One region of the Paenibacillus sp. QJM3NY_38 genome, then DNA from elsewhere that is predicted to be linked to it. Evidence: riboswitches for the same ligand, from Rfam matches in the RefSeq annotation. Region 1 holds a riboswitch; the other holds the start of a gene.
The links. Region 1 has a riboswitch for cyclic di-AMP ahead of AC0VZ8_RS30125 (C40 family peptidase). Riboswitches for the same ligand answer to the same signal wherever they lie in the genome.
Positions count from the first base shown of each region.

Region 1 (7,957 bases):
TACAGAAAGATCATGGACACATAATTCTTTCTGCAATAAAGCATTGATCAATTTAACCCGAGTAGGGTCACTGAATGCTTTAAACCAGTCTGCCACTTGAACAGCTGCATGCTCATCAATCATTCCGGCCCTAACTTGTTTTAAATCAGCCTCAGACCCAAAACATGATGTGTCACAATCTTCAATCAAGGGATCCTTCTGCTCCATTCTGTAATCACCATCCTATTTACCATTACCACTTATTTTATAGCAAAGGCACAAAAAACGAAAGGATTACGATTAACAAACCGAATTTTGTCAGAAGAAAGTGTCCCGAACTACTTCTACCCCATTTTTATTCTCTCAGCAGGTGCTCAACAATTCGCTGAGCATCATACTTCACCCATCCAAGCAGTGCTGATCCTCTAGATGTTTGCCACGGTAAGCCAACAAAGTAGAGCCCTTTTACAACAGATACACCTTCTATATGATCGATATACCCATCTTTAAATGCCGCTTCTATATCTATCCAGTGATCATCACGTTTAAAACCTGTAGCCCAGATAATGTTTTCGATATGTATGGGAGATTCTTCGTTCTGAAAATACACCTTTTGATCTACTATCTTTTCGGTCCTTACATGAAGTCTTATCCTTCCTTGTTGAATGAGCAGCTTTAACTCTTTTCCATAGATCTGTTCTGGCATTGCATGCAACCATTTACCTAACTTACTTTTGCGGTTTGCTGTTAAAAAGCCCACCTTGTCGAAATACCAAAAAATACTCTTCCCGAAAATATGTAACGGTTTATACTGGATCTCACCGCTTGCAGACAGATGCACTTCAAAATCATCTGCCAACTCACTGGCAATTTGGGCCCCAGAGTTTCCTGCTCCTACAACAAGAACAACCCCTTCCTTGAGTTGGTTCTTATTTCGATATTCAGAAGAATGTAATTGTATAACTGCATCACCAAGCTTGTCATGAAAAGAAGGTACTAGTGGCTTCTGAAAAGGACCGGTGGCTACTATAACTTTTTTTGATCTAAATGTACCCTCCGATGTGGAGACTTCAAAGATTCCATTGTTCATGGTTAATGATGTAACTTGTGTATTACTTTGAATAGGAAGCTCTAAACGATTCGCATAATCTTTCAAATAATCGGCAACCTCATTTTTATGTGGTAAACCCTGAGGATCACCTTGAAAGGGAACACCTGGTAGACTATTATACATTCTTGGCGTAAACAGATGAAGAGAATCATAGCGATCTCTCCAAGAGTCACCAACCTCCTTGTGACCATCAAGGATGAGAAAATCCACAGATTTTTGTTTGAGATAGTAAGCAGCCGCAAGCCCGGCCTGACCTCCACCGATGACAATAACATCTAACATATAAAGATTTTACCTCCTATAGTCGTTTTATTTAAAGTATCATATGAACATTCATTCATCAATTGCATTGTTAAATTTCACTGATCATAAAAAAACAAGTCCTCATTCTCATGGACTTGTTCATTAAAAACCATTTAGTTGTAACTTCCGACCATCATCGTGTAACTCTTTTGACTAATGGTTCTTCTTGCTGTTACATAACGTTGTTTGTAATAGGATTCTGATAGGCTACTTATCCTTACACCCTTACTACTGGACGAATGTGCAAATTGACCATTACCGATATAAATTCCAGCATGAGATATTCCCTTGCCACTTGTATTAAAAAAAACTAAGTCCCCCGGTCTCAGATTAGCTTTAGACACGGGAGTGCCAACTTTGGCCTGGGCTTTTGATGTTCGTGGTAAATCTAGATTGAATTTATCAAAAATGTACAGAATAAAGCCGGAACAATCAAAACCACTTGAAGTTGTACCTCCCCATTTATATGGAGTTCCAACGACTTTACTTACTTCAGTAGTCAACTTAGGTTGATTATCTGCATACGCACCGGTTGCTCCCGAAGACAATATAATGGCAGACCCTAACAATGACAGTAAAATTTTCTTCAAGATGTTTTCTCCCTTCAATGCCTACGGAGTTAGCTGAGGGTTCGGTAGAAGGATCCCTATACTCCCTGTACTACAAGAATAATTCACCCAAAAATGGTTCCCCCGTTTTCAAAAACGAAACTCGGCATAATTTATTAATATTTTGTAACCCTACATAATGTAGTCTATTTTTTTCCTATTGTCAATCTTATCTTAATAATTCATTAAATCCATTAATAAATGTTCATATTTGTTCAAATCCCCGTATCTATCGGACTTATTCATCACATGTATTCGAAAAGAATTCGTTTTGAACGCAGAAACAAATAAAACAATATTGTAATACTTTTGCAAAGGCTCGAAATTTAAAATAGCAGTTGAACCAAGTTCGACTGGCTCTTGTATTAAATTTATCAAGATCTATTACTGGCGATTGGGTCTGCATATCGTTCCTGATGTTTTCTAAACCTTCGGTGTGCCATGAGGCAAATAGCAATTAGGATAATCAAGACACTTAACAACTGCGAGACACGAACTGTACCATAACTCATTTCGCCTTCCTGGAACATAAGCCCCATCGGTGACCAAAGTAATTTCATCAAATCTGCAAGCCAGTTAGAGGCAAACCAGGCTAAACTGTCGGTACGCAGTCCTTCGATAAAAAACCGTCCGATGGAATACCAAGTGAAATAAGTCAAAAATAATTCTCCTGAACGTAGAAAAGGCTGGCGTCTCAACCATAAGAGCAACAACAAACCAACCAAATTCCAAATGGACTCATACAGAAAGGTCGGATGATAATAGACACCCTCGATATTCATTTGATCGACAATAAAGTTAGGCAAGTGTAGTGTTGTCCTAAGAAAATCCTCAGATACTGGCCCTCCATGAGCTTCTTGATTTATATAATTTCCCCAACGCCCGATCAATTGTCCTATAATCAAACCAGGAGCACATAGATCTGCAATACGCCAAAAATTATAGCCACGTATACGAAAGAAAAAAATCATAGCAACGATCGCTCCGATTAAAGCTCCGTAAATGGCGATTCCACCGTTCCATATTTTGAAAACGTCCCAAAAGTTATCGCGGTAATCTTCCCACTTGAATATGACATAGTAAGCTCTAGCCCCGACGATAGCCGACGGCACGCCAACTAGCACCATATCCAAAAAGAACCCTGGATGGATCTGATACCGCTTGCCTTCTTGAATAACAACGATTAGACCAATGAGAGCTGCTACGCTTAAGATAATTCCGTACCAGTATAATTGGATTGGCCCTAATCGAAATGCAATTGGACTAATCGCATCGAACAAACCCTTTCACCTCAATCCCATATCGTTAGTAACCGATAATATTGAGTAGTTCATAATTAATGATGAAATTTCGATTAAACATCCTATATTTAAATAAGGAAGGCGATACATGTTGAACAATGATTCTTTTCTTTCACTTCTCAAGCCTAGGATTATCATCTTAAGCTCACTGTTACTGTTTACTATGATTAGTATCGTTTTTCTGACGGATATCTATTTTATTCATTTCAACAAAACCGTTCATTTGATAGCACATTATATCAGTCCGTTTATCATTCACTTACTGTTATCCCTTTTTGTAAAGAACAAGGTGTCCTGGTTACTTGGTGCAACGCTGACAACTATTATCTCACTAGTACTGATTCTAGTAGTCGTTTTGGTGTTTTTTTAGCTAGGAACCTAATCTTGGACTCACACCAGTCTCAGATCTTGTGAGTGCCATTAAAATTGTAATTAAAATAAATGCTACTAAGGCGAGAAAAGGAATGGTTATAAAACCGAACCAGTTAATGTATTGTACATTACACGGCACCCCGTTCGTGCAGGGCTTGATTGCTGCAAATCCAGGGACCTTCTGCTCCAAATAATGAAATAAGGAAACGCATGCTCCAAAAATCGAAAATGGAAGCACATATTTTTTTATGCTTGTCTCACTGTAAAAGGCCGCAATTCCAAGAATGATACTGAGTGGATACATTAGTATTCTCTGATACCAGCACAATTCGCAAGGAATAAACCCCCTTATCTCGCTAAAATAGAGGCTTCCAAGCGTTGCTGTAAGTGCTACAACCCAAGCTAAATATATTGTTTTGTCACGTACCACTACTCGATCCCCTCCCATCTACTCCTTCAGTTGCGCATTGATTAAGGATGATATCTCCTCATAATCAAACGGGTTCGTTACCATAACATTATTGATCATAATCGTGGGTGTTTGTTGTACATTATATTCACGGACTAATTCCTCATCTAAAGCAACTTGGTCTTCGATCTGCTTACTTCCCATATCTTCTTTAAGCTTCGCTAGATCGATATTAGGTGTATATTCTTTAGCAAGCTCCAGCGCCTTTTCTGGGGTTAGCCATGCGTTATCATGCTGCTCTGTTTCAGGTTGTGCATTAAATACTTCATGATGAAATGTCCAATATGCGTCAGGATCCTGCAGTAGTATTGCTTCTGCAGCAAGTGCGCCTGTTTTTGACTCATCACCATGAAAAAGAACATTAATATAGGAGAATGATGCTTTTCCTGTTTCGATAAAGTCCTTCGAGAGTTGTGGCATTATATTCTCTCCCCAGGCTTTGCAGGAGGGACATTTATAATCTCCAAACTCCACGATAGATACCTTTGCGTTTTTGTCACCTAGAGTAGGCTGGTTTTCCGTGGCCGGTGGGTTGTCAAATACCCCTTCCGAACGATTTGATGGTTGGCTGTTCTGGTTTAACAATACCAAAGCTACCACCAGGCCCACAAAAATGATGGTGAAAATAACTAGATTTTTTGATGATTTCTTCTTATTATTCATGTTTCACCTCAGCTATTTATTCGTTTAGTTGCTTTTTTTTTTAGATGTTTGCTTACTTGCCGTTTTATATGTTTATCACCGCCTTAATTCCAGATCTCGAACTACATCAAAAACCTGTAAACCCGCCGTATAGCCCGATTAACCATATGGTGATTTTGGTCATTTGATCTGTGTAAAGCAATATTCCGGTAAGAACCATCATCGCCCCGCCAATTTTCATCATTAGTGAAGAATATTTTGAGATCCATTTTAATCTGCCAATAAAAAAGGCCATAATGAGAAACGGAATCCCAAACCCTAATGTATATGCACTTATGTAACCCACTGCCTTCTCAGGGTTTGTTACTCCCATAGCTAAAACGGCTGAAAGAATGGGTCCGATACACGGTGTCCATCCTGCAGAGAATGATAATCCAACTAATATCGATCCAAGATATCCTGACGGTTTATGCTTAAATTGAAACTTCCTATCTTTCATTAAAATCTGTAACTGAATAACTCCTAGCATGATTAATCCCATTACAATCACTAATAATCCACCTAATTTTTGAATCAATTCGCGATTATTCGAGAACAAATCTCCTACTAAACTGGCTGATAACCCTAATGCGAAAAAAATGACAGAGAATCCTAGCATAAAGCATATGGTATGAGCAAAAGCCTTCTTTTGCATGATCCCCTTACCATCCTTTAACTCCTTAACAGAAATTCCGGTAATGTAAGATATATAGGATGGATAGAGCGGAAGACAGCAAGGAGATATAAAAGACAAAAATCCTGCTGCAAATGCTATCCATAGAGTCAAGTTCTCTGGGCCCATGAGTTAACTTCCTTTCTACAACGAGAAGCCATCAATAATCGTAATTAATAGTTATTACGTTGATTCGGTGAGTCATATACAGCTTCAGCAACTTCAATGGGGTCATCATGTTTCTCCTTTCGGTACCATCTTGCAGAAATGATTGCCAGTGTGACTACAAATGCTGCCTCTTGCGTCATTTTCATAATAATTCCGCCTAATTGCTGATCATCAATTGGACTCAAAAATGAAAATAGTTGGGGAGCATTCACATATGGATCATAGAGAATGTTGCCGGCAAAAATTATGGCTACACATGCTGGATATAACAGGATTGAATTCGCTGCAATATACCCTAACTTTTTTACATTCGATAGTTTATCAAGTTCTGGTACAGGGCACATAAGTGGCCACCACATCTGAAATGATGCAATTACTAACAAAACATGATATAAGCCTCCTAGGAATGGGATCTCCATCAGCTTATTAAAAACAACTGGGAAATGATATAAGGATAAAGCAGAGTTAAATAGAAACATGGCTAAGATAGGTTGATTAAAAAATGAGAGAAACTTCGAGGAAAACTTGGAATTTAATAAAGGGCGTATTAACCATGATGGCGTACCTAAATAAAAAAACAGCGGCATAATAAAGTATAATAAAGCTTGCTTCAGCATGTGAGCGCTAAATAACACATGATGACTAAACGCATTGATGGGACTTCCAACCGCTATATAAAACGTAAACAAACCTGAAATAAACAATATTTTTTGTCTGGTTTTAACTGGTTCACTTTCATAAAAGCGGTTACGTAATGGACCAACATATAACAAGTAGATTACAGATAATAAAACGGTTATAAAAAATACGAGCGGACCCCATAATTCTGAAAAACTAAAATGTGTTAATACACTCTGGTTCATCAATGGCAAAACTCCTTTTCCATATCAAACAGTTAAAAGACTACACAACATAGTATATTACAAATTAAAGATTACTGGTTATTACAATTGTTTGTCAACTTACTGAACTGAATATAATATGTGTATTTACCATTTAATTTTAGGACTCGACAAGGAAATGAACAAAGAAACGGGAAGATCTGCACTCTAAGTGAGTTCAATCTACCCGTTTCTATTCGTCAATTAATATGAGAAATCACAAAATTTACAGATTCATTTGAACAGAACTGGTCCTCTTTGGATGATTATAGGCTCAAAACTGAATACTTTCTGACTGATGGTCTACAGCTAGCTTTATCAGCTGCTTTAACTGCATATCTTCTAGTGAGTAAAACACAAGTTTTCCTTCTTTGCGGTATTTCGCAATCCCCATATTTCTAAGCAGTCGTAAATGATGGGATGCTGTCGCCATTGTAGAACCAATAATATTGGCCACATCGCAAACGCACAACTCATCCTCATCGCATAAGGCATAGGCGACTTTTAACCGTGTAGGATCGGCAATGACCTTAAAAATTTGGGACATATTTTGAAAATCATGATTACTCAACTTTGCTTTAACACGTCTCACTTTATCTTCATCGTAACAAAATATATCGCAGGTATCCTCTGTTGACATGTGTAACACCTCAATCTCATACTCATTTGAGTATTATCATATTTCAGTTACGGATGGTTGTCAAAAAGCCAATATACAGCAAACTAAATATGAATAGGATGTCCAAGAGCCACTTCAGCTGCTTCTGCAGTCAATTCACCAAGTGTTGGGTGAGCATGTATTGTAAGCGCAACGTCTTCTAAGGTTGAGCCCAGTTCAATGGCTAATGCGATCTCCGGAATCAGATCGGATGCATTGGTCCCTACAATCTGTCCACCTAACACCAGGCCTGTCTTCTTATCCCCTACTAGCTTTACAAACCCTTCAGCTGAGGTCAAAGATAAGGCGCGTGCGTTTGCAGCTAGTGGAAACTTACCCGTCAACACATCAAAGCCTTGCTCTTTAGCTTCGTACTCGCTTAGGCCGACCGAAGCGATTTCCGGATCAGAAAATACAACGGAAGGAATCACTTTATAGTCAAAAATACTTGGAAGTCCTGCAATGGCTTCTGCTACGATTTTCCCTTCATATGAAGCTTTATGAGCCAACGCCGGTCCTGGAATAATATCTCCAATCGCGTATATATGTGGTAAACTGGTTTGACCTGACTCATTGACTTCAACAAGTCCTCGTTCTCCTATTTTGATACCAATTTTATCGAGACCAAGTTCACCATCCGTATTGGGTCTACGACCGACTGTAACCAGTACATAATCAGCCGTCGCTTGTCTTTCTTCATTATTTACTGTAAACGATACGGTGACTTCTTTCTCCATTTGCTCAGCTGACTGT
Region 1 is NZ_CM149665.1:6,486,290-6,494,246, forward strand. Features, by position in the region: gene AC0VZ8_RS30115 (ArsR/SmtB family transcription factor) at 1-207, opposite strand, end outside; gene AC0VZ8_RS30120 (flavin-containing monooxygenase) at 335-1,372, opposite strand; gene AC0VZ8_RS30125 (C40 family peptidase) at 1,507-1,983, opposite strand; cyclic di-AMP (ydaO/yuaA leader) riboswitch at 1,987-2,120, opposite strand; gene lgt (prolipoprotein diacylglyceryl transferase) at 2,376-3,281, opposite strand; gene AC0VZ8_RS30135 (disulfide oxidoreductase) at 3,673-4,122, opposite strand; gene AC0VZ8_RS30140 (DsbA family protein) at 4,123-4,806, opposite strand; gene AC0VZ8_RS30145 (cytochrome c biogenesis CcdA family protein) at 4,913-5,626, opposite strand; gene AC0VZ8_RS30150 (cytochrome c oxidase assembly protein) at 5,671-6,528, opposite strand; gene AC0VZ8_RS30155 (ArsR/SmtB family transcription factor) at 6,821-7,186, opposite strand; gene lpdA (dihydrolipoyl dehydrogenase) at 7,270-7,957, opposite strand, start outside.

Region 2 (7,957 bases), 310 kb from region 1:
TCAGTCGAAGACTTCAAGCCTCTTTCAATTGGTGAGAAATTAGCAACGGAAATTCTTAATGCACTTCGTGAGGAGGAGTCGTGACATACGGCTTCTCTTTTTTTGTTGGATTGAAACGGTAAATCGCATAGGCGACCATCGCCGGAAGCACCATGTAGAAAGCACCCATCAGCAAGTTGCTGGTATCCTTGAGCAGGATCAGGCTAATGCCCATCAAGATGCTATTAAAGATGACATGGGAGAACATGGCCGCCAAATACCCGTATTTCAAAAAGATGTAGCTGAACAGCAAGCCGATGATAACCAGTTCAATGGGCCGGGAAATTACAGGGTATATCGGATAGAGTGTATGCCCGAGGGCCCAAATGATCGAGGTGATCAAACTGGCCACGAACGTATTGCGGACGATCTTTTTCAGCATTTTGATGCCGAACAGCCGATAGACGGCCTCCTCGGATATGCCGGCCAGCCAGGCCATCAGCGGAAAGAGCCAAGGATAGAGCATGTTGTAAGGCGACTGTGTGGCATCCGTAGTGGACCATGTATTCAAGGTCAGGCCCAGAACGACAAAGATAATGGATTGGACCCCAAGCAGGATGAAAGCCCACATATACCCCAGCTTCATGCTGTCCAGCACATAATGACCGTATCCGGGTTCTTTGGCGCGCGGCCATGGATTGAGCCCGTCTTCTTTGAGCCATAGCCCGCTGCCCCCGACAAGGGAGAAATAGAGCAGAGCTGAGAAGATGAGCGAATAGACCGCATAGAAAATCATCATCCCGAGTATGCCGGTTTGCGACATCCCCTCGGATTTGAAAACGGGAATCAGATTGTACGTATTCAGCATCTGAATGACAAACAGCAGCGCCGATAGGAACAGGCCGCGCTTAAACGACGTGTAGGCTCTGGTCTTCACGCTGTACACAATCGCAAGTATGCCAAGGATGAGGGTGAACAGGCCATACCCTGCGAGCGTCAGCAGCGTGGCATCTTGGGTCTGCTTGTTGACATAGGCGGAATGGGCGGCCGGGACCGAAAAAGATGGCTCATAGGAGCGTAATTTCCCCTGCTCGAAGGTGAAACGGTGCTCCAATCTGGAATCGCCGATCTTGGATTCCGGATCCACATACCGGAGCCGGGGTTCCCCTTCCCGGGTAACCAGCTCCAGTTGCGAAGGATCATAGCCCGCTCGCTGGAGCCAAGGCTCCGCAAGAGCCTGCTTCTCGGCTAATGACATGCCGTCCTCAACAACAAGCAGCATCCGCCTTTGTACATCGCCCTTGTTCAGCTCAATCCGGTCATAGCTGGAGCGGGTGTAATCGTATGAGAAGCCGACGATGCCTGAATTTTGCATGTGCACGTCCACGTTGAGGGCATCGCCGCCCGGCTCGCTGAAGCGAACGCGGTATACGTCATAGGGATATTTGGCTTCATAGGTTTTGTTGTATTCCGAAAGTCTTTTTTCCTTCGCCAGATATCCGTAAAGTTCCGATTTGGATTGATATGTAACCAGCGTGTCATCCGTTTTTGCAGCCGTAAACTGCAAAAACTCCTGAGCAAAGCTTGAAGCCGCTTGCCGAGCCTGCTCCTTGGATATGATATTCGGAGATGCCATCTCGGTAGAATCCGAATTCGTCGACGGAAACACCTGAAATAATAGGAACAGAATCAGGCCGACTGCGGCAGGCGCGATGAGCTGCTTCAGATTGGGCTTCAGCTTCAAGGGCTCTCTTGCACGATTCATGAAATTCCTCCTCTAAGAAAGTTGATACTCCCACTGGTATTCGATATGCCTGATTAAGAACGCATAGAGTCAATATAACATAGTTATGAAAGTCATAAGCAGCTTATCCCAATATCCGGAATAATGAAACAAATCGATGAAAATGAATGAAAGGTTTCGAAAACGTTAGAGAACCCTATGCTTGTATTCTTGAATATGCCCAATTCGCGCTCTTTTAAAGATATTTTGGGTGAAAAACGGCATTGGGTTACGTACCGGATTGCGTTATAATCACATCATGCTTCAAGGAACCGAATATTCCAGCCGAATTTCGTACTGAAAATGGGGGAACCATGTAATTGGGGTGAATTTCATTATTCCCAGAATAATGAATAGGGCGACCTGTGAAAATGCCCGAATCCGTCAGCTAACCTCGTAGGCTGCAGCACAGGAACCAGACCGTAAAGGGCACTGCGTTTTCCAGTGTCTTTTTTTCTTGATTTTTTTTAAGAAGGTGACCGATTGAACTCTAAATTGAACTGGCTCAGGTTGTCTCCGCCGCAGATTCTCGTGCTTGGTTTCGCGGCTATTATTTTCATCGGGACGGCGCTGTTAATGCTGCCGATATCCACAAGTACAGGTGAACCGCTGGAATTTATCGATGCCTTGTTCACTTCGACATCGGCAACTTGCGTAACGGGTCTGGTTGTAGTGGATACAGGAACGACATTCAGCTCCTTCGGAGAGATCGTGATTATGCTGCTGATCCAGATCGGCGGGCTCGGATTCATGACGATGGCCACTTTGTTTGCCTTGGCTCTCAAAAGGCGCATATCGCTCAAGGATCGCCTCATTCTGCAGGAAGCGATGAATCAGTCCTCGATGGAAGGAATCGTAAGGCTGATTCGCAGAGTGCTCCTGTACTCCCTGATCATCGAGGCCTGCGGTGCCTTGATTCTATCGATCCGCTGGGCGTTTGATATGCCGATCGGCCGAGCAATTTATTATGGCGTTTTTCATGCGGTCACGATGTTTAACAACGCCGGTTTCGATTTGTTTGGCGATTTTCGGAGTTTGACCGGGTATGTCTATGATCCTGTAGTCAACGTTGTCGTGATGTTTTTGATCGTCTCGGGCGGCATCGGTTTTATCGTATTATCCGATCTGATTGATTTCCGGAAACAGCGGAGACTTTCCTTGCACTCCAAAGTGGTGCTCACCATGACGGCTACCTTGCTGCTGGTTGGATTTATCGTCATTCTTATTTTTGAATTCACCAATCCGAGGACGCTCGGCTCCCTGAATTGGGGCGGAAAATTCTTCGGCGCATTATTCCAATCCGTAACGCCGCGTACAGCTGGCGCGAATACTATAGATATTACGGGGCTTAGACAGGCCACGCAATTTTTTATCGTTATTCTGATGTTTATCGGAGCATCCCCAGGGTCAACCGGGGGTGGTATCAAAACAACAACCTTCACCATTATGGTGGGGGCGGTCATCGCCATGATGCGCGGGCGTGAAGACATCGTCATGTTCCGTTATCGCCTGGCCCAGGAGCGGGTGCTGAAGGCACTAACCATTGCATTACTGGCACTGCTGCTCGTTCTGACCGTATCGATGATTCTGTCGACGACAGAGGAAGGGGACTTCCTGGAGATTCTATTCGAAACGACGTCCGCCTTCGGTACGGTGGGTCTCTCCATGGGCTTAACGCCCGATCTGACGGTGTTCGGGAAGGTTTTGATCAGCATTACGATGTTTGCAGGACGATTGGGGCCTTTGACGCTTGCTTATGCACTGGGGCCAAAAAAGGGTAAAGAATTATATCGTCATCCGGAAGGCAAAATGATTATTGGATAAGGAGTACAGGAGAGACATGAAACCAAAGCAATTTGCAATCATCGGTTTGGGACGATTTGGCGCCAGCCTGGCGCTTGAGCTGATGGAACAGGGATATGAGGTCCTCGGCATCGACCGCAATGAAGAGGTTGTCGAGGATATGAGCGAGCTGCTGACACACACGGTGGTAGCGGATGCTACCGATGAAGAGGTGCTTAAATCGCTCGGTATCCGTAACTTCGATTGCGGCATTGTTGCGATCGGAAACGATATTCAGATGAGCATCTTATCCGCCATCTTGTTGAAAGAGCTTGGTGTCACCATGGTCGTTGCCAAGGCGATTTCGGTGCTGCACGGCCGGGCGCTGGAGAAACTGGGCGTGGACCGGGTGATCTTTCCGGAACGGGATATGGGGATCCGGGTAGCTCACCAGCTGGTCACGCCCAATCTGCTTGACTATATCGAATTATCCAAGGACTATCTGATTGTGGAGATGACGGTCACGGACTGCATGGACGGAAAAACGCTTAGCGAGCTCAATACGAGGGTTCGTTACGGTGTCAGCGTGGTGGCCCTGAATAAACAATCCGGCATCATCGTAGCGCCGACAGCCATGGACGTGGTGAACTCCGGCGACATTATGGTCGTTATCGGTTCGAATGATAATGTGGATCGCTTTGAGTCTGAGGTCGTGAATATGCTCGAAAAATAAATATAGAAGAAAAAAACCTGACGGTCATGCATATCGTCAGGTTTTCTTGGTTTTATCCTCCTCCAGCTTACGGAACAGAATTTCCGTTTCGTCAATCCAGCGGCTGGCTGCCTTGCTTAAATCCGAGGCTTGGCCGTAGATCAGCGAAGTCGTCCGCCGGGTTTCAATGAGGGCCGGAATATGAATGTCGACAAGCCCGTTGTCGGATAGCAGCTGCGGCCTGAGATAGGATTTGGGCAGAAGTGCGGCCGCCTTGCAGGTCGGGATGAGCCTGACGATCGCTTCGAAGGAGTCGATCTCCATGCGGATATCCGGCATAATGCCCCAGCGGTGGAACAGGTCATCCGTCAGCTTGCGATACCAGGTTCCAGTCGAGAAAATGATCATCGGCAAGCCTTGGAGCTGCTCGATTCCAACATCGTCGAGCTCCGCCAGCGGATGTGAAGATGGGATGACAAGCTCCAGATGGTCATCAAACAACGGGATGCAGTTTAATCCGGGCTGGTTGATGGAGGAGGCGACAATGCCGACATCGACGCGTTTATCTCTTACATAAGAAACGATTTCATGGGTCTTACCGGTAATCAGCTTGATTTCGGCCGCGGGATGTCGCTCCATGAATGCGTTAACGAGCGGGGGCAAGGTCGTCTGAAGGGTGGTCAGGCTGGCTCCCAAGTTGATCGAGATCTGATCCCCCTCCCGGTAATGGGCCAACGTCTGCATGAATTTGATCTGCTGCTGCCGCTGCTCCAGGGCAAAGGTGTAGACGATCTGTCCGATGGAGGTAAGCTCCAGCCGTTTGCCCCGGCGGTTGAACAGCTGCAGCCCGAGCTGGTCCTCCAGCTTGGCTATTTTCCGGGACAGGGCCGGCTGGGACAAGTTAAGCAGCTTGGAGGCCTGGTTTATGCTGGATTGCTCTACAACGACGGCGAACATGTCCAGTTCTTCGAACATGGAATTCCTCCTATATAAAATAGACATGCGTGCAAAACATTGCTTATGCGTATAGATTATAACGATTAATAATTATATTGCAATTCCATTATAAGAAAAAAAGGAGTAACATGAAACATGACACAAGTTGTTCACACGATTGCCGAAATCGGCAGCTTTTTGTCGTTGCAACGGTTTAATGCTAGTTCATAAAGGTCGGTTTAGATGCCGAGTGGCTTCCTGATTCACTTCGTAATCCAAAGCGGGCCTTGTGAACAACCTCTTTAGGACAGGGTAAGTGTAATTGTTCTGAAAATAGGAAAGATTGAAAATGAAAACGCTGCACATTGGAAAGGGGAACGTCAACTGATGAAAGGGTATTATTCCAGAAAGCTGCATTCTTTACTCGGTGTCATACCGCTTGGAGCATTTTTGCTCAGCCATATGATTTCCAACTTTAAGGCTTTCGAGGGTGGAAAGGAAGGCTTCGCAAGCGCGGTCCATTTTTTGAACAGCATGCCGCTGGTATTTTTCCTCGAGCTGTTCCTGATCTGGCTGCCACTGCTATATCACGGCGTCTACGGGTTATACATTGCTTACCAGGCGAATAACAACGTGGGCAATTACAACTATGAACGGAACATCCGCTTTACCATCCAACGGATCACCGGCGTTATTACGTTCGTTTTTGTTATCTGGCATATGTACGATACGCGTTTCCAAATCATGATCGGCAAAATCACGCATGACGATTTGGGCGCCACGATGCACGGCATCATGAACAATCCGGTTCTGTTTGCTCTGTACGTCATCGGCGTTGTTTCCGCAACCTTCCATTTCGCTAACGGCCTGTGGGCGTTCCTCGTCAGCTGGGGCATTACCGTCGGTCCGCGCGCGCAGAAGGTATCCACTTACATCTGCATGGGCTTGTTCGTATTGATGAGCGTGCTGTTTGTTCTTGCCATGACAGCATTCCGCGGCTCCGAATTCCAGGCGGCGACGGCAGCGATCGATGTAGTTAAGACAGTCTTAAGTTAAGGGGAGTGAACGAAAAATGGCATCTAATATTATTGTAGTGGGCGGCGGCCTCGCCGGGCTGATGGCAACCATCAAAGCGGCAGAAGCAGGAGCTCACGTTCATCTATTCTCACTTGTACCTGTTAAACGCTCTCACTCCGTGTGTGCGCAAGGCGGCATCAATGGCGCCGTGAATACGAAAGGTGAGGGTGACTCTCCTTGGGAGCATTTTGACGATACGGTGTACGGCGGCGACTTCCTTGCGAATCAGCCTCCGGTCAAAGCGATGTGTGAAGCGGCTCCGGGCATTATTCACTTGATGGACCGCATGGGCGTTATGTTTAACCGTACGCCGGAAGGCCTGCTCGATTTCCGCCGTTTCGGCGGAACGAAGCGTCACCGGACTGCGTTTGCCGGCGCAACGACCGGACAACAGCTGCTCTATGCGCTTGATGAGCAGGTTCGCCGCTGGGAAACCGCGGGTCTTGTGACCAAGTACGAGAACTGGGAGTTCCTGAATGCGATCATCGACGACGAAGGTGTATGCCGCGGTATCGCTGCTCAGGATCTGCGCTCGATGGAGATCAAGTCGTTCAAAGCTGAAGCAGTCATTCTCGCAAGCGGTGGTCCTGGTATTATTTTCGGAAAAACGACCAATTCGGTGATCAACACGGGAACAGCGGCCAGTGCCGTTTATCAGCAAGGCGTTCATTATGCCAACGGCGAGTTCATCCAGATTCACCCGACAGCCATTCCAGGCGATGACAAGCTCCGCTTGATGTCGGAATCGGCACGCGGCGAAGGCGGACGGATCTGGACCTATAAAGACGGGAAGCCATGGTACTTCCTCGAAGAGAAATACCCAGCTTACGGAAACTTGGTGCCGCGCGACATCGCTACGCGTGAAATCTTCTCCGTCTGCGTCGATATGGGACTTGGCATCAATGGCGAGAACATGGTCTACCTCGACCTCTCCCATAAAGATCCGAAAGAACTGGACGTGAAGCTTGGTGGCATCATTGAAATCTATGAGAAATTCATGGGCGATGATCCGCGTAAAATCCCGATGAAGATCTTCCCGGCAGTCCATTATTCCATGGGCGGCATGTGGGTCGATTACAACCAAATGACGAACATTCCGGGGCTGTTCGCAGCCGGAGAATGCGAGTATCAATACCACGGTGCGAACCGTTTGGGAGCGAACTCCCTGGTCTCCGCCATTTACGGCGGTATGGTGGCCGGACCGAAGGCGATTGAATATGTCAAAGGCCTGAAGAAGTCCGCTGAGGATGTTTCCTCCACAGTATTTGATCGCGCTGCGAAAGAGCAAACGACCAAATACGAAGGCCTGCTCAAGATGGAAGGAACCGAGAATGCTTATGTGATCCATAAAGAGCTCGGCGAATGGATGACCAACAACATGACGGTGGTTCGCTACAATGACAAGCTTGAAGCTACCATCGGCAAAATCAAGGAATTGAAGCAGCGTTACCGCAATATCAATATGACGGATACCTCCAACTGGAACAACCAGGGCGTGGCTTTCACGCGCCAGCTGTGGAACATGCTGGAGCTGTCCGAGGCCATGACGCTGGGTGCGCTTCTCCGGAACGAAAGCCGTGGGGCTCACTATAAGCCGGAATTCCCTGATCGTAACGATGAAGAATTCCTCAAGACAACCAAAGCGACCTGGACGCCTGATGGACCGCAAATTTCATACGAAGAAGTGG
Region 2 is NZ_CM149665.1:6,174,133-6,182,089, reverse strand. Features, by position in the region: gene uvrC (excinuclease ABC subunit UvrC) at 1-84, shown strand, start outside; gene AC0VZ8_RS28625 (CPBP family intramembrane glutamic endopeptidase) at 56-1,744, opposite strand; cyclic di-AMP (ydaO/yuaA leader) riboswitch at 2,036-2,180, shown strand; gene AC0VZ8_RS28620 (TrkH family potassium uptake protein) at 2,246-3,586, shown strand; gene AC0VZ8_RS28615 (potassium channel family protein) at 3,603-4,277, shown strand; gene AC0VZ8_RS28610 (LysR family transcriptional regulator) at 4,314-5,231, opposite strand; gene AC0VZ8_RS28605 (succinate dehydrogenase cytochrome b558 subunit) at 5,580-6,248, shown strand; gene sdhA (succinate dehydrogenase flavoprotein subunit) at 6,265-7,957, shown strand, end outside.
Region 2: linked by a shared signal. The riboswitch ahead of AC0VZ8_RS28620 (TrkH family potassium uptake protein) and the one ahead of AC0VZ8_RS30125 (C40 family peptidase) in region 1 are both predicted to bind cyclic di-AMP.